4 regions of the Marinomonas dokdonensis genome follow, and region 1 is predicted to be linked to each of the others. Evidence: predicted binding sites of a transcription regulator. Region 1 holds the regulator's gene; each other region holds the start of a gene.
The links. Region 1 encodes PhoB, which activates phosphate uptake and scavenging genes when phosphate is short. Its sites were predicted from a motif close to TGTCATANNNNTGTCANA; they were not measured.
Positions count from the first base shown of each region.

Region 1 (4,566 bases):
ATTGTGATGGTGAAGCCGTCATTTTAGCCCGCTCAGTGGTACCAGCCAGCGCACTCAAAGGCCGCTGGCGACAGGTAAAGCATCTAAAGACCAAACCGCTCGGCGGCTATTTATTCCAACATAGGGCTCTAAAACGCAGCCCAATTGAAGTGGCAAAGCTTCCAAAGAATCTATTTCCTAATCAAAACAAAGCCTTATGGGCACGTCGATCTGTTTTTCTGCAGCATGGTCAAGGTATACTGGTTAACGAAGTATTTTTCGACACCATCACTCATCTAGCGCAGCCATTTAAAACTTATGAATAAGATCATCGCCTACGCAGAATTGACTCGCTTTAACCGTCCCATTGGTTCATTTTTACTGATGTGGCCAACATTATGGGCATTATGGCTCGCTGCAGACGGCCTCCCCGATTTATCCTTAATCGTGATTTTTATATTGGGTGTTTTTAGCATGCGCTCTGCTGGTTGCGTAATAAATGATTATGCAGATCGCAAAGTCGATGGTCATGTTGACCGCACCAAGAATCGTCCTTTGCCCTCGGGCCGGGTGAGCGAGAAAGAAGCCTTAGCCTTATTCGCAGGCCTTGCTTTACTCAGCTTTGTATTGGTGCTCTTTACCGATTTACAAACCATCTTATTGTCTGTGGTTGGTCTAGGCTTAGCCGCACTTTACCCTTTCATGAAACGCTATACCCATTTACCGCAACTCTTCTTAGGGCTGGCATTTTCATGGGCCATTCCAATGGCTTACAGCGCCCAAGGCGGTAATCTTGCGGACCCACAACTGTGGATGCTATTTGTGGCAAATTGCTTCTGGACCATAGCTTACGACACCTACTATGCCATCACAGACCGGCCTGACGATTTAAAAATTGGCATCAAATCAACCGCCATTCTCTTCGCCCAATACGATTTATTGGTCATTGTGTGTTTGCAAGGCCTGATGCTGTCACTGATGTTTTGGGTGGGTATCTTGTCTGCCCAACATTGGCCTTATTTTGTCGCGCTATTGGTCTGCCTCTGGCTTTTCTATCAGCAGTTTCAGCAATCCAAAACCCGCGATCGCCAAGCCTGCTTTAAATCCTTCCTAGACAATAACCGCGTTGGCTACACTCTATTCCTAGGCATTATCGGCAGCTATTTTGTTGAATATATGGCAACGATGTGACATTTTAACCTAATTGTCACATTTGGTCGTTTTAATAAACCGTTCCTGAGATGAGGATAGATCCTGTGACCGGTAAAAAAGTATTAATAATTGATGATGAGTCTTCCATACGTGAAATGATTGCCGTTGCCCTAGAGATGGCCGGCTACGAGTATTTGGAAGCAGAAAACAGCCAACAAGCCCATGAAATTATTGTTGACCATCGACCTGACCTAATTCTTGTCGATTGGATGATGCCTGGCGGCAGTGGCATAGAGCTAACTCGACGCCTGAAAAAAGACACAACCACGGCGGAAATCCCCGTTATTATGCTGACCGCAAAAAGCGAAGAAGATAATAAGATTCAAGGATTAGAAGTTGGTGCGGACGATTACATCACCAAACCTTTCTCGCCCCGTGAACTGGTGGCACGCTTAAAAGCGGTATTGCGCCGTGCGACACCTCAAGGCGTCGATGAGCCGATCGAAGTAGAAGGTTTAGTACTCGACCCAATCAGTCAGCGCGTTACCATTGGTAGCCGTCCATTAGAAATGGGGCCAACCGAGTACCGCTTACTCAAATTTTTAATGACTCACCAAGAACGAGCTTATTCTCGCGCACAGCTGCTTGATCAAGTGTGGGGTGGCAATGTTTACGTCGAAGAGCGCACCGTCGATGTTCATATTCGTCGTTTACGTAAAGCCATTGGCAACACCCATGACACCCTGATCCAAACCGTACGCGGCACAGGTTATCGTTTTTCAGCTAAAAGGACGGCATGAAAACCATCTGGCGTAACACCATACTGCGTTGGCTCATTGGCCTCGCCGCCTGTATTACTATTGGCCTAGTTTTAGGTCATTTGTTGGCGGTGGTTTTGCTGTATGTTCTCGGCACCCTATATTGGCAGTTTTATCAGCTTTATACCTTCCACCATTGGCTGCGCCACTCTGGTCGCAAAGCCCCACCAGAAACCAGCGGTATCTGGGGTGAAGTATTTGATTCGGTTTATCGCTTGCAGAAAAAGCAACGTAAATCGAAACGCCGTATGCGCCAAGCCTTAACTCGAATTGAAAGCTCTACCGCCGCCTTAAAAGAAGGCGTTATTATGGCGGACAACCAAGGCAACTTGGAATGGTGGAACAATTCCGCGGCACACTTTCTAGGCCTGATGCGTCCTGTCGATCGCGGCCAAGCCATCACCAACATAGTACGTAACCCAGATTTCTTCCGTTACTTTAGCCAAAAGCGTTTTGGCGAACCTCTGGTAATTAAATCGCCAGCAAAAAGCGGTGTTTATTTAGAAATACAAACCACCCTTTATGATAAAAATGATCACCTGATTTTTATCCGTGATGTGACTCGCCTGCACCTGTTAGAACAAATGCGTAAAGACTTTGTGGCCAACGCTTCTCACGAGTTAAAAACGCCCCTCACGGTGATTAAAGGCTATCTTGAAACCCTTTCCATGTTTAAAGACAGTTTGCCTGCCAGTATGCAAAAAGGCATAGTGAATATGTCTGATCAATCTGAACGCATGGAACACCTGATAGAAGATCTACTGCTGCTCTCGCGTCTAGAAAGCAATGATAAACGCGAAGTAGACCAATGGCTTAAAGTAAGTGATTTGATTCAGGCCATCCAGAAAATGGCTTCGCCGATTCTCACCGACCAACATCAACTCACTTTTGATATTCCTGAAGATGCGCGCTTGTATGGCTCCTTTAAAGAGCTATACAGTGCCTTCTCGAACTTGGTCGTAAATGCAATTAAATACTCACCAGACGGTGGTGAAATTACCGTAATGTGGGAAGCAAACGAATTTAGTGGTGTCTTTTCGGTACAGGATACCGGTTTGGGTATTGAGCCGCGTTATATCCCTCGCCTTACGGAACGCTTTTTCCGTGTGGATAAAGGCCGAGGCTCCAAAACTGGCGGCACAGGCTTGGGCTTAGCCATTGTAAAGCACGTTATTTTACACCACGATGCCAAGCTACAAATTCGTAGCCAGCCAGGCTTCGGCAGCACCTTCTCCTGCCATTTCCCCGCCAGCCGCATCCGAACAGACGCCTTTGCTCTTGAAAGCGATACAGAAGCGCTTAAGAGCTCTGATTAAACAATAAGGGCGCTCCATGGAGCGCCCTTACTTATTCCCTGCTACATCGCTGGCAAGCTAGCGACAAATTTTCTGCTTACAAACTTTCAAATAAGCTTTTCATAAACGCTTCTTTTTCGTCATCTTGGTCAATCAATACTAGGGTGACGGTTAAGAAAGTCGAGTCGTGCTTTTTCTCTGTGGTCGCCACAGACTGAACATAATAATTTAGGCGATTAATCTGCCCTTGGTATTCTAAATCCAGCACAGCTTGGCCTAATACGGCAGGGATCACATCATCACTCTTTATCAAAAGAGTGCCCTCTTGTTTAGAAAGCTTAATCACCATGCAACGAAATTGCTTATTTTCAAAGCGAACCATGGTGGGAATTTTTACATCCTTCATAGTCACGCTCGGCGCGGTAACTTTAGGGGTCACTTGAGTAGTTTTGCTACCAGCTCCAAGCAGAATGTCCAAAGAGGCTGCTGAGCTACTATCAGAGCCCAACGCGCTGCCAGGGCGTGCTTTTTGCGAAGCTAATTTGCCATCAATATTATGCTTTTTCGCCGCCGACATGACCTTATTCACCAGCTGTTCACTGGAAAACGGCTTACCTAAATAATCCGTTACCCCAGATTGCACCGCTTCAATTACATGGCTTTTATCGCCTCGGCTGGTGATCATTAAGAACGGCACTTGCTCTTTTTGATAATTAGGCTGTTCACGACACCATTTGAGTAATTCAACCCCTGTCATTTCAGGCATTTCCCAATCGCACAACACCATATCAAAACGGGTTTTGCTGAGCATTTGTTGGGCTTTCTTGCCATTTACAGCCTCATCTACCATGCAGGCTGGGAACTGCCTGCGCAGCGTCCGCTTTATCAGGTCGCGTGTAAAAGATGCATCATCGACCACAAGAATTTTTAATGACATGGTTAAGCCTTGTTTGAAAGATCTAAAAGAGAAGCGTATTCGCCATGGGACGGTCTAAAAACGGAAATCCATAATAGCGTCGCCGCCACTACCGCAATCGGCATGATAAATAGGTTAAGCACTGGAATGGCTAAACTTACCATGACAATGGCACCAAATGTCCAGCACATGAGAGGCTTAGAACGCAGTGCCATCCGCATTTCATGGAACGGAACCTTGTTGTTATCAAAGGCATAGTCCATATATTGCAGGGCCAACATCCAAGTCGAGAAGAGCAATAACAAGAAAGGCGCGATAACATTTACAATCGGAATGAATGATAGCAGCAGCAAGAGCACAAAGCGCGGCAAGAAATATAAGATTTTCTGCAGCTCACGCTGCAAAC
Region 1 is NZ_JBRAND010000003.1:102,764-107,329, forward strand. It holds gene ACUM5Y_RS08240 (chorismate--pyruvate lyase family protein) at 1-305, shown strand, start outside; gene ubiA (4-hydroxybenzoate octaprenyltransferase) at 298-1,170, shown strand; gene phoB (phosphate regulon transcriptional regulator PhoB) at 1,236-1,931, shown strand; gene phoR (phosphate regulon sensor histidine kinase PhoR) at 1,928-3,265, shown strand; gene ACUM5Y_RS08260 (response regulator) at 3,342-4,181, opposite strand; gene cysZ (sulfate transporter CysZ) at 4,184-4,566, opposite strand, start outside.

Region 2 (4,566 bases), on a different contig from region 1:
AAAAATAAAAAAGTGAGTCGTCAGCTTGCCGATTAATACCCCCTAAATCAAGCGACTTTACAGCATCAATTGCTCGTAGGCTTGGCGTAGGGCAATGAAGGTTTCAGGGTCACCTCCTAAGTCTGGGTGATGCTTTTGTACCAGTTTGCGATAGTGCTGTTTTATTTCGACTTTGCTGGGATTCTCGTGGTCGATGGCGAGGGTTTTAAGGGCCTCTTGCCGGCCAGTTTGATAGCAAGTGCCAAGATAGAAGCTTTCCAATAATCGTGATACTTCTGCCTCATCGGTTTTTTGATACTCCTGCCAGTCCAGATAATAAGCAGCAAGCTTTACATCTGCACTGTTGTCTAATTCTTGCAGCTGCGCCTTGGGTATCACGCTTTTACTCGTCAGCTTAATTTTTAAAGAACTGATTTCAAGGACTAGGTTATCTTCGCGCCATAAGCGACCTTGTAGCTGATATAACGCGTTCATGATCAAGAAATGTTGGCGAAAGAGCTGTAGATTGGCATCGTCGGCCAGTTCATTAAAGGTGGGGTGCTGCTGCTTTAAGGTTTTGAGAATATCAAACTCACTGATGCCATCAGGATGGGCTTTCAGTAGGGTGAGTATTGATGCGACTAAAGGGTTTCTCATTTGGTGCCTTAAATGCGAATATTTAAACCAGTGTAAGCGATTTGGATTTTGATCACCAAATCCATGGTCGCTGATTTTAGTTAGAGGAAGAGATATGTTGTGGATAGTCCTCATCATAGTGTTGGTACTGCTGATTGTCGCGCCGACGTTATGGGTGAAATATACCCTGAAGCGCTATGCTGGCCACAGAGACGATTTACCGGGTACAGGCGGGGAGTTGGCGCAGCATTTGATCAAGCGCTTCGAATTAGATCAAGTGAGTGTGGAGACCACCCAAGAAGGGCGTGACCACTTTGACTTTCAGGCCCATGCGGTGCGTCTCAGCCCAAGTGTATTCAACGGACACTCTCTTACTGCCGTGGCGGTGGCCAGTCACGAAGTCGGCCATGCCTTGGCCCATGAAAGAAATGAAAGCATCGCCAAGTTGAGTCGTCGTTATCGACCCTTATTGATGATCATAGCGAAACTTACCGGGGCATTATTGATTGGCTGGCCACTGATCTCCATGTTGCTGCATTTACCTTATGCGGTGGCGTTGCATGCTTTAGTCGTAGGCTTGTCGGGCTTTTTGGCGGTGCTGGTACAGCTTATTATCTTGCCAGAGGAGTGGGACGCCAGTTTCAATAAAGCGTTACCGATTGTTGCCCAAGGAGAATATGTACCTAAGCAGGATTTGCCAAAAATAAAACGTATTTTAACGGCCTGCGCTTTGACCTATGTGGCGGCGGCCTTGGTTCGCTTGCTCTTCTTCTGGCGTTGGCTGAAACGCTAACCTTCTTGCCCATTCACGACCTCCATTCATCAAAATGACGAATTTGTTACAGAACGCCTATGAAACTGTAACAATTTCGTTTTATGATGGAATATTAACCTTTTGGTTAGTATTAATATTGACCACATCAATCATAGTGTATGGAGAGACATGATGACCCCTTCTATTCTAAGAGGAGCTGCTGTTTTAGCTTCTTCTTTGGCCCTAAGCAGCTTGGCTCAAGCCGCGACCATTGACTTACGCGTCATGGAAACCACAGATATTCACATGAACCTAGTGGATTATGACTACTACGGCGATAAGCAAAGTGATGCAGTGGGGCTTTCACGAGTCGCGACACTGATAAAGGCCGCTCGCGCCGAAGTCAGTAACTCTGTGCTAGTGGATAATGGTGATTTGCTACAGGGTACGCCACTAGGAGATTACGTCGCTAAAGGTCGAGTGCTACGCTACGGAGAAACACATCCAGCGTTTAAAGCCATGAATCTATTAGATTATGATGTGGGGAATATCGGTAACCATGAATTTAACTATGGCTTAGACTTTTTGATGAAAAGCCTAAGTGGGGCAAACTTCCCTTATGTGAACGCCAATGTGTATTTGGACGACGGCGATAAAGACCCTTCAAACGATCAACCTTATTTCCAACCTTACCTGATTAAAGACAAGCAGTTTGTCGATTCCGATGGCAATACGCAAACTGTAAAAATTGGTTATATCGGCTTTGTTCCACCACAAATCATGACTTGGGATAAAGACAACCTAACGGGCAAAGTGGTGGCAAAAGACATTATCGAAACTGCTGAACGCTATGTGCCAGAAATGAAAGCCCAAGGGGCCGATGTGATCATCGCCATTCCCCACAGTGGTATGCAAAATTCCCCTTATATGAAGGGCGAAGAAAACGCGACTTACCATCTCGCCAAAGTGGATGGCATTGATGCCATCTTGTTCGGCCACTCCCATCGCGTCTTCCCTGGGGATAAATCTTTGAATGGACTGGCGGGCGTGGACAACGAAAAAGGCACAGTGTTCGGTAAGTTTGCAACCATGCCGGGCTTTTGGGGCTCTCACCTAGGGGTGATTGATCTAGTGCTAGAAGAAAGCCCACAAGGAGGCTGGCAAGTCGCCGACGGTAAAGCCTCTGTGCGTGCTATTGCCAAGCGTGAAGGGCGTAAAACCATTCCGTTGGTGAAGGCGGATGCCGCCATCAATGATGCCGTAGAAACCGAGCATGAAGGCACCTTGCAATACATGCGTCGTAAAGTGGGTGAGTCCACCGCAGACATTAACAGCTTCTTTGCACTGGTTCAGGATGATCCTTCTATCCAGATCGTGAACAATGCGCAAACTTGGTATGTGCAAAACATTGTTCGTGGCACTTCTTATGAAGGCATGCCTATTTTATCCGCGGGCGCGCCTTTCAAAGCGGGTGGCCGGGGTGGCCCTGAGTATTACACCAATGTCCCTAAGGGTGATATTGCGCTGAAAAATGTTAGCGACTTGTATATCTACCCGAACGATTTAAAAGTTGTGAAGTTGACTGGGGCACAGGTGATTGAATGGCTGGAAGTGGCTGCTGGACAGTTTAACCAGATTGATGGCAATTCTAGCCAAGCACAGGACTTGGTGAATGCGTCTTTCCCAACCTATAACTTTGATGTGATTGATGGTATCGATTATCAAATTAATGTTACCAATCCTGCGCGTTATGATCTAGAAGGTAACTTGGTCAATGCTGACTCCCATCGCATTGAGAAGGTGACTTTTGAAGGTAAGCCTTTGGATAAGGAAGCTGAATTCCTAGTCGCTACCAATAACTACCGTGCTACAGGGGGCGGCCATTTCCCGAACTTATCCGGTGATACCATTGTTATTGATGCCCCAGATAAAAACCGTGATGTGGTGGCGAACTATCTTCTGAGCCAGAAAACCATCAACCCTGAAGCCGATGGCAACTGGAAGTTCGCAAGCTTTGGTAAAGCCAAAGTGCAATTTACTTCCTCTCCTAATGCTAAAGAGCTAGCGCCTAGCAATATGACTTACAAAGCGTTAGACGACAAAGGTTTTGCGATTTTTGAGTTACGTTAATCTTTAGTAAGCTAGACGAAAAAAGCGCCATGATGTAAGTCATGGCGCTTTTTTATTGGGTGTTTTTGAGGCGGCAGTTAGCGTTGCTGGGCGTCGAATTCTGGGTGAATCCACACGGGAGCATTTTCGCTCGCTAGCGCCGGTTTGCCTAAAATAATATCCGCCGCTTTCTCCGCCACCATAATGGTTGGCGCATTTAAGTTACCATTGGTGATGGTTGGGAAAATCGACGAATCGACAACTCTGAGTTGCTTGACGCCTCTCACTTGGCAAGCACTGTCTAATACTGCCATTGGATCGTTGTCAGCACCCATCTTACAGGTACAAGATGGGTGGTAAGCACTTTCTACATTGGCTTTCACCCACTGGTCGATTTCTTCATCAGTTTGAACCTGAGACCCCGGCTGAATCTCTTCGCCGCGATAGTTATCCAAGGGAGACTGTTGCAGGATTTCTCGGGTGAGGCGAATGGTGTCGCGCCAATCTTGCTTATCTTGCTCTGTGCTAATGTAGTTAAACAAGATGCGTGGTTTCGCTCCTGGGTCCGCGGATTCAATCCATAACTTACCACGGCTTTCTGGTTTATTAGGCCCCACATGAACTTGAAAACCATGGCCATCCACTGCGGCTTGACCATCGTAGCGCATGGCGGCAGGCAAGAAATGGTACTGGATATTCGGCCATTTCAAGCCCGCACGTGAACGAATAAAACCACAAGACTCAAAGTGATTGGTTGCTCCCAAGCCGCTCTTGAAGAGTAACCAACGGGCACCAATCAAGCCTTTACTGACCAAACCAAGCTTGCTGTTCAGCGTCACCGGTTGCTTACAAAAGTACTGGAAATAGACTTCAAGGTGATCTTGCAGGTTTTCACCCACGCCCGGTGCGTCAACCACTAAAGGCACACCGGCTTTCTCTAGAACGGCTTTTGGACCTATACCAGAAAGCTGTAGCAGCTGTGGTGAACCCACAGATCCTGCGCTTAAAATGACTTCCTTGCTTGCCAACACAGTTTGAACTTGTGCGTTTTTGCTAAACTCAACGCCCACAGCCTTAGTGCCTTCGAG
Region 2 is NZ_JBRAND010000006.1:96,462-101,027, reverse strand. It holds gene ACUM5Y_RS14430 (DNA-J related domain-containing protein) at 58-636, opposite strand; gene ACUM5Y_RS14425 (zinc metallopeptidase) at 731-1,408, shown strand; gene ACUM5Y_RS14420 (bifunctional 2',3'-cyclic-nucleotide 2'-phosphodiesterase/3'-nucleotidase) at 1,562-3,499, shown strand; gene betA (choline dehydrogenase) at 3,577-4,566, opposite strand, start outside.
Region 2: a site for PhoB is predicted at 1,442-1,459, ahead of ACUM5Y_RS14420 (bifunctional 2',3'-cyclic-nucleotide 2'-phosphodiesterase/3'-nucleotidase). Genes of this name have one in related genera too.

Region 3 (4,566 bases), 270 kb from region 1:
GAGATTGTCTTCGAGTGGATGGTGGGTGGCCAACTTTATTTGAGGCCAGATCCTGAGTTTAAACTGCTTTCATTAGTGAGTGGGGTGTTAATCCCCCAAATAAACGAGAATGAGGTTGACTACTAGTTGCTAGTAGAGATAGTTATATCTGAGTGAACGGAAGATTGATTAGTGATATCATGTTAGATCCAATATAAATGATTCAAAAGGGAATTTGGATTTGAGTAACTACAGTAGTCTTGTGACTACCATCATTCAAGACGCAATGATTGGGGCGCCACCTAAGAAAGAAGTTGTACTATTACTTGGCGACACTCCAAAGTACTTAGTTGAGCATGCAGACTTCCCTCCTCTTCCTATTGTAATTACTGGCTCGGTTATTGAAAAAGCATGCTTTGATCATGGTATCCCTACTTCATTTTTAAAGCGTTTACCGAGTGTTCTAGAGCACCCCAAAAGCTTGTTCAAATCAGCTTCTATACATGTGAAAGGGGCTGCTGTGGTATTAACTATTGAGGTGCATCAATCAAGCCCTATTATCATTCCTGTGCATCCGAACAAACAAATGGGTCGTGGAAAGTTTTATAATGTGGTCGCTAGTGTTTACGCAAAAGAAGGTCCTGACCCTGAGTTGAAATGGACTAGAGACGGCCTTCTTCTTTGGCAGTCTTCGTAACTGTTGTTGCTTTTATTTACTTTACTTTATATCGATCTTTATATAGTATTAATCTTAGAGAGGCCTCTCACACCAAGCAATTAGAGCTGAAATGTCATGTTTCTCTAAATTTCAGAAAGCATCCTTCAAAGGGTGCTTTTTTTTGCCTACAGAATAGTAAATTAGCATCTAGCTCCCCCCTTGTTTCTCCTATAGCTATTCAATGTGAAAATAGTCTCAGTTGTATTATTACGATACCCAAGTTTAGTCGCTCGATTCAACATAATCACTCTACGTAAGTCTGCATGAAAGCTATGGTTTCTATAACTTTTATTTGTTTCTGGTGTGCTATAAAAAATTACATGGTTTCCGCTTCCCCCTGAAGGGGGACCTACAGATGGTGGGCTGGTATGAGGTGTTGTTTGCATGGTTTCCGCTTCCCCCTAAAGGGGGACCTACTTATGGTGGGGTGGTAGGTGTGTTTTTTAGGCTTTATGTGAAGTTTTTTTGTGCGCTGATGCTGATGTTCGGATTTTTATAAGTTGTTATTTTTTCAGGGGTTATTGAACCTGAGTGTTTCGTTTTGATGGGGTTTACGCTAGCTTTCGGTTTCATTTGAGCTATTGTTGTTTCATTTGAAATAGGTTTATCATAAAAGTGACATATTTGGTGTCTATAGTGTTTTCTCGAATTTAATAATAACTCGTCTGAGGGACATGGTAATGCATAAGTTTAAGATGGCGTCTGCGTTGGTTGGTTTGTCTGTTGCGACTTCTGGTTTTGCGGCTACTGAAATTGAGTGGTGGCATGCAATGGGTGGTGCAAACGGTGAGAAGGTGAATGAGATCGCTCAGGCGTTCAACGATTCACAAGATGCATACGCAGTAAAACCGGTTTATAAAGGTAACTACTCTGAAACAATGACTTCTGCAATCGCTGCATTTCGTGCTAAACAGCAGCCTGCAATCGTACAAGTTTTCGAAGTAGGTACAGCAAGCATGATGGCGGCCAAAGGCGCTATTTATCCTGTCCACAAGCTGATGCGTGAATCTGGTCAGTCTTTCAATGAAAGCTCTTACCTAAGTGCGGTAACGGGTTATTACACGGATAACGAAGGCAATATGCTTTCTTTACCATTCAACAGCTCGACTCCTGTGCTGTATTACAACAAAGATTTGTTTGCTAAAGCGGGCATCACTCAAGCACCAAAAACTTGGCAAGAAGTGGAAGCAACGGCGAAGAAATTGCAGGCTTCTGGCGTATCTTGTGGTTTCACTACCGCTTGGCAGTCTTGGGTACATTTAGAGAACTTTAGTGCGCGTCACAATACACCTTTCGCAACGCTGGATAACGGTTTTGGTGGTCTGAAAACTGAAATGGCGTTCAATGGTCCTTTGCAAGTTGCTCACATCGAGAAGATGGGTGAGTGGCAGCAAAACGGTATCTTTAGCTACTCTGGTCGTACCAACGACGGCGCGGCGAAATTTTACAGCCAAGAATGTGCAATGTTCACTGAGTCTTCCGCGGGTTACGCGGGCATTAAGCGTAACGCGACGTTTGACTTTGGCGTAGCGGAACTTCCTTACTGGGAAGGCAAGGTAGAAAAACCATCTAACACTATTATTGGTGGTGCGTCTTTATGGGTGCTGCAAGGTCATTCTGCTGAAGAATACAAAGGCGTCGCGTCTTTCCTAGGCTTCTTGTCTGGCGCAGCAGTACAAGCGGATTGGCACCAGTTCTCTGGTTACCTACCAATCACTAAAGCGGCTTACGACCTAACCAAAGGTCAAGGCTTCTATGAAGCGAATCTAGGTACGGAAACAGCGGTTACACAAATGACCACTGGTACGCCTACTGGCAACACCAAAGGTTTGCGTCTAGGTAACTTCGTACAAATTCGTGGTGTGATCGATGAAGAACTTGAGTCTGTATGGAGCGGTCAAGCGACTGCTCAAGCGGCTCTAGATAAAGCGGTAGAGCGTAGTAACGCCCTGTTGCGTAAGTTTGAAAAAGCGAACGACTAAGCTTTTAGTCAAGCCATCCCCCTATGGTATTCAGCCATAGGGGGATACCCGTTTTTGTTTTCCGGATATCATCTCTATGACAGTAACTTTTCCTAATAAAGGCTTACCTTGGTTGTTAGTCTTGCCACAACTAGTGATCACTTTTATTTTCTTCCTTTGGCCCGCTGAGCAAGCACTAGAGCAAGCTTTTTACCAAGAAGATGCATTTGGGATTAGCCGCGAATTTGTTGGTTTAGATAATTTTCATGAAATCTTTACTGACCCTCTTTATTACCAATCAATTTTAACCACGTTGATTTTTAGTTTTTCCGTTGCCTTTGCAGGGATGGCCATCGCGCTGTTTTTGGCAGTGATGGCAGACCGAGTGATCCGTGGGAAATTGGCTTATCAAACCATGTTGATCTGGCCTTATGCCGTGGCACCTGCCTTAGCTGGTGTGTTGTGGTGGATTCTATTTGACCCGAGTATGGGGCCGATTGCCCTGTGGTTACAAAAACTCGGTATTGATTGGGACCATTATTTGAATGGCAACCAAGCGATGATCTTGGTGGTTATCGCCGCCACGTGGAAACAAATCAGTTATAACTTTCTATTCTTTTTAGCGGGTTTGCAGGCTGTGCCTCGCTCGTTAATCGAAGCCGCTTCCATTGATGGTGCTGGCCCTGCGAAGCGTTTTTGGACCATTGTTTTTCCTATGCTTTCGCCTACCACTTTCTTCTTGTTGGTGATTAATCTGGTATACGCCTTCTTCGAAACCTTCGGGGTAATCGATGCCACCACGAAAGGTGGCCCAGGGCAAAGTACCACCTTGTTGGTTTATAAAGTTTTTGAAGACGGCTTTGTTGGCCTAGACCTTGGTAGTTCAGCCGCTCAGTCTGTGGTGCTAATGGCCATCGTCGGTGTAATGACAGTAATACAGTTCCGCTTTGTGGAGCGTAAGGTGCAGTACTCATGATAGAAAATCGACCTTGGCTAACCTTTATTAGCCACGCCACTTTGTTATTGGGCATTGGCTTAGTTGCCTTGCCTGTTTGGGTAGCGATTGTGGCTTCTACTCATGAAGCCTCTGCCTTTGGGGTTGGCCATATTCCTTTATGGTTCGGTGATGCTGCCGCAGAAACTTGGGGGGCGGTGTTATTCGAAGAAGCAGGCAATGGTATTTCTCAGCCAGTTTGGATGATGATGCTGAACTCTTTGATAATGGCGTTGGGCATTACTTTTGGCAAGATCGCGATCTCTTTGTTATCCGCTTATGCGATTGTGTTTTTCCGCTTTCCACTGCGCACGCTATGTTTTTGGACCATTTTCATGACCCTAATGCTGCCGGTAGAGGTGCGTATAGTGCCGACCTACGAGGTGGTTGCGAATCTTGATTTGTTGAACAGCTACACCGGATTGACCTTGCCATTGATCGCCAGTGCTACGGCTACCTTCTTGTTCCGTCAGTGCTTTTTGAGTATCCCTGGGGAATTGGTAGAAGCCGCACGTATTGATGGTGCCGGTCCAATTCGTTTTTTCTTTGATATTTTGTTGCCCTTATCGCGCACTAATATCGCGGCCTTGTTTGTGATCTTGTTTATCTATGGGTGGAATCAATACTTGTGGCCCTTGTTGATCACCACGGATGATGCCTATTACACCTTGGTAATGAGTATTAAAAGAATGCTGTCTGTAACGGATGGCGATATTGAATGGAACCAGATCATGGCAACAACTTTATTGGCGATGTTACCGCCTGTGGCCGTGGTACTAGGTATGCAGAAATTGTTTGTTAAAGGTTTAGTGGACTCGGAGAAATAGTCATGACAGATGTGGTGTTGAAAAATGTGGGTAAAACCTACCCAAACGGTTACAAGGCGATACCCGATGTCAACTTGTCTATTGAAG
Region 3 is NZ_JBRAND010000003.1:371,701-376,266, forward strand. It holds gene ACUM5Y_RS09520 (MuF-C-terminal domain-containing protein) at 221-676, shown strand; gene ugpB (sn-glycerol-3-phosphate ABC transporter substrate-binding protein UgpB) at 1,378-2,679, shown strand; gene ugpA (sn-glycerol-3-phosphate ABC transporter permease UgpA) at 2,756-3,634, shown strand; gene ugpE (sn-glycerol-3-phosphate ABC transporter permease UgpE) at 3,631-4,479, shown strand; gene ugpC (sn-glycerol-3-phosphate ABC transporter ATP-binding protein UgpC) at 4,482-4,566, shown strand, end outside.
Region 3: a site for PhoB is predicted at 1,303-1,320, ahead of ugpB (sn-glycerol-3-phosphate ABC transporter substrate-binding protein UgpB). Genes of this name have one in related genera too.

Region 4 (4,566 bases), on a different contig from region 1:
TAGCACCCACATGACCCAGTTGCTCTTTTAATGCTCTAAAATCTTCTTCGTAGCTTTCTCCTGTAAATAACCCAGCGATCAATTCATTGTGATCTGGATTAATTTGGTAGGGCGTATAAGAACGAGCTAGATGCTCATTGTCGGCATAATATTTTTTGTAAAAGGCCACAATAAGGTCCTTGGCAATTTGCGGGTAGCTGTTGCTTAAGCTCACTGGACCAAACATATAGCGAATATCTGGGTGACGGTTTAAATAGGCGCCAATGCCATACCATAAGTAATCCAGGCTGCGTTTGCCCCAATATTTCGGCTGTACAAAACTACGCCCCAGCTCTATGCCTTGTTCAAAATAGGGTTCCATGTCGCAAGAGTAGCGGAACAGCTCGGCACTGTAGATTTTGTTACTGCTCTTATCTCTCATGTAACGGGCGACTTCCCCTATGCGGTAGGCGCCGACAATTTCTAACTCTTCTTCGTCCCACAAAATAAGATGGCGATAGTACTGATCAAATTTATCTAAATCGGTACGTTCTCCAGTGCCTTCTCCCACTTGTCGAAAGGCTATTTCACGTAGTCGGCCGATTTCCTTCATGGTGACGGAGCTTGGATTGTAATCAAATAGATAAATCTGCTTGTTGTCCTTGGTGCTGCCTAGGTGCTCAGACTGCTTCAACTCGTTTTTAATTAACTGTCGATTCTGTGGATGGTCGACCGTCTTTTCGGTTTTCAGTAAAGGCTTTTTGCCCTTGGCAATGCGGTAAAGGTGGCGCTTAACCAGTTTATTTTTGTCTTTATCTCTAAGTGGTAACTTAGCCAGTTCTTGAATGGGAATGGCTTGACCCACCTGCATTGGAATCTTGCGATTCTTCTGGCGGAACATTTCATTGGCGAGTTGTAGGGTCGACAATGGTCGATACACCAAAGAGCTGGTGTAAAACAGCATGGAGTTACGACCACCAATATGCACAGGTAATAAAGGGCTGTTGGTTTTTTGCGCCAACTTTAGGTAGTTATGATTCCAGCGTTGGTCTTTTACCCCACTTGGGGATAAGCGAGAGACTTCTCCCGCAGGGAAAATGATCACGGCTTCTTCATTGTGAAGGCAGTTCATAATGGCTTTGAGTTGCTGGCGACCCGTTTTGCCACCTATGTTATCTACAGGGAGAACAAGGTTATTTAAGCTGTCGAAACCCATCAATAAATCGTTGCCGACAATTTTGACATCTGGACGTATCTCGCCAACCAAACGCAATAAAGCTAGGCCATCCAGTGCGCCTAAAGGGTGGTTAGCAATGATCATCACGCGGCCACTGGCGGGAATGTTACGTCTGTCTATCTGACTGACCTGATAACTAAAGTTGAAGTGATCAAGAACTCGATCTATGAATTCAAAGCCAATGCAGTCGCTGTTTTGTTCTAAAAACTCATTCACCTCGCTTTCATGAAATAAGCGCTTTAAAACACTTAAAGTTGGGCGAGTAATAATGGGACTTTTATCAAAAAACTGCGGTGATTTACTGGCAATCAATTGTTCAACTTGTATCACAATAGGGCTCCGCTAGGGTTCATAGACTTGTTCTTTATGACCTCAGATTAGAGTGTATTCATGACATTAAAGTGACAGTGGTGTGTCTGATTGATGACGGCTGAGTAAGCAATTTATGACATTCCATCGTTTGAATTCGCCGTTGAAAAGAAAATTTAAGGATTGTTTTGTGCACATATTGACATTTTGCAAGCGCTTGCATTAATGTGTTGATGTCGTTAAATCAACTAAAGGAAGAATAAAAATAATGAAACTTCAACTCTCAAATGCGCCTTGTTCCTGGGGAATAGAATTTGCCGATAACCCTGATAATCCACCATGGCAAACCGTGCTAAATGAAATATCTCAGGCAGGATATAAGGCAACAGAGCTGGGGCCTTTAGGCTATCTGCCCACCGATAGCCAAGTTTTGGCTGCAAAATTAGAAGAGAATGGCCTAGGGCTGATCGCTGGAACTATCTTTAAGCATCTGCATAAAGCAGAGCAACGAGATGCCATCCTTCAATATACCCATGACACCTGTAAGCTATTACAGGCTCAGAATGCAAAATATATGGTTGTCATTGATCATGTATCTTCACCGCGTACAGACCAAGCGGGTCAGGTTGAGACAGCTTATCGCTTACCAGATGAGCAATGGCAAGAGATGATGACCACAATTACTGAGCTATCCCTGATCTGCCGAGAATATAACATCACCCCTGTTATTCATCCCCATGCAGGTAGTTTCATCGAATACCGTGATGAAATTGACCGCGCCATGCAAGATCTAGACAGTGATTTAGTTAAGCTTTGTATTGATACGGGCCATTGCCGATACGCAAGTATTGACCCTGCTGAGCTGATTGAAACCTATCAAGATCGTGTTGAATACATTCACTTCAAAGATATTAATGAAGCCGTACTTGCGCATACCGTAGCGAATAATGTGGATTTCTATAAAGCCATTGGTAATGGTGTCTTTTGTCCATTAGGCCAAGGCTGTGTTGATTTTAATGCTGTGCGTTCAACATTAGAAAGAATCCAATACGAAGGCTGGATTACCGTTGAGCAAGACGTTGACCCTGCAGCCAAAGATAACAGCTCATTAGAAAATGCCCAGTTGAGTTTGCAATTTATTGAACAAAAGTTTTTGCAATAAGTTGCCAATATAAATTGGTGAATCAATGAGTTAAAGCGCCTTCTGCTACTTATTAAGTGGTGGGTTGCGCTTTTCTTTTATATTTCATACCACAGACCATTAAGTGGTATGAGCTAGGGGGATACTATGATTGCAAATCCAGTAATTGATGCATTGGGAAGAAAGCTACGCTTGGGTGTCATTGGAGGAGGGCCTGGCTCCTTTATCGGCATTGTGCATCGGGGCGCAGCTTGTTTAGAAGAATATTATGAAGTCGTGGCTGGGGTCTTTTCGTCAAAGCCTGAAACGTCATTGCAAAGTGCCCAACAGCTAGGCATAGCAAGAGGCTATGCCACTCCTGAAGAAATGATCTTAGCAGAAGCTGCTCGTGAAGATAGGGTCGATGTCATAGCCATTATGACCCCTAACAATAGTCACTATGAAATCGCTTGTTTAGCAATAAAACATGGGTTTCATATTATGTGTGAAAAGCCTCTAACTAATCATTTAGATGAGGCGATGGACCTGGTTGAAAAAGTACAGGCTAGTGGCTTGGAATGCTGTGTTGCTTATGCCTACTCAGGTTTTCCTATGGTTAGGGAAGCAAAGGCTATTATTGCCGCCGGTGAACTGGGCGAAATCCGCATGGTGCAATGTGATTATGTGCAAGGGCATCTTGCAGAACTGACTGAGAGCGAGCGCCTTTGTAAGAACTGGCATATGGACCCAGAGATAGCGGGACCTTCTTTGATCTTAGGAGACATAGGGACACATTGTTACCATCTGGCTGCGTTTGTTACAGGTATGGAGCCTAGTGAAATTAGTGCGGATCTTGCGACGGTTGTGCCCGGTCGGGAGGCAGATGATTACACGGGGATTCTAAGCCGTTATGACAACAATGCTCGGGGCTCGTTCTTTATTACTCAAGCTGCCGCGGGAGCAGATCACGGTTTATATCTGAGAATATACGGTAGTAAAGGTGGCCTAGAGTGGCATCAGGAGCAGCCGAATCAGTTAATGGTTAGAAGCCTTGAGCAGCCTACCAAAATATTGCAAAAAGGTGGCTTAGGACTGCATGAAGCGGCAAATCGCGTATCGCGTATTGCGATTGGTCATCCGGAAGGTTACCGAGAAGCATTTGCTAATCTCTATACCGACTTGGCAGAGGTTATTATTGCCCAGCATACTCAAATTGAAGCCAATCCATTAGCGCGTTACTTTCCGAGTATTGAGGAGGGGGCACGAGGCGTGAAATTTGTTCAGGCTGCTGTGGCATCTCATCAAGCCAATGGTCAATGGATGAAGCTAGATTAGCCATTGTGTTAAAGCAGCAGTAAACGAAGGTGGTTACTGCTGTTTTAATGTCCCACGCAAGACTACTTGGCAAGGTAGTAAGCGCTTTTCTGTATCCAGTTGGGGCTGCTCAATGCGGTTTATAATAATATCCACAGCCGCGTCGACCATCGCCTTGATGGGTTGTTGTATGGTGGTGAGGTTATAAGCCCCCCAAGAGGCCATAGACATATCATTAAAACCAAGTACGCCAATATCATCTGGACACTTTTTACCAAGCTCGCGAGCCGTATCTAGCGTGGCAATCGCCAGAATGTCATCACCGCAAAAAATAGCCTCTATTTCAGGGTTGTCCTTCAGCAGCTTTAGCGATTGTTTTCGAGCAGATTCGTAGGAGTAAACCTCACAATGTTCGACTGCTGCAAGCTCTAGATCGTGCTGTTTAAGCGTTTCAACAATACTTTGTTTACGATCTATCGTGGTGGTGGCATTGATAGGGCCACCTAAAAAGGCGATCTTTCGATAGCCATGGTCTAGCAATAATTGCACTCCCATCTCGCCACCATGATAGTTGTCTGCCGTGACGATATTGATAGGGCCTTGAATA
Region 4 is NZ_JBRAND010000006.1:88,608-93,173, reverse strand. It holds gene olsF (bifunctional ornithine lipid synthase OlsF) at 1-1,546, opposite strand, end outside; gene ACUM5Y_RS14390 (TIM barrel protein) at 1,794-2,687, shown strand; gene ACUM5Y_RS14385 (Gfo/Idh/MocA family protein) at 2,814-3,980, shown strand; gene ACUM5Y_RS14380 (LacI family DNA-binding transcriptional regulator) at 4,014-4,566, opposite strand, start outside.
Region 4: a site for PhoB is predicted at 1,606-1,623, ahead of olsF (bifunctional ornithine lipid synthase OlsF). Genes of this name have one in related genera too.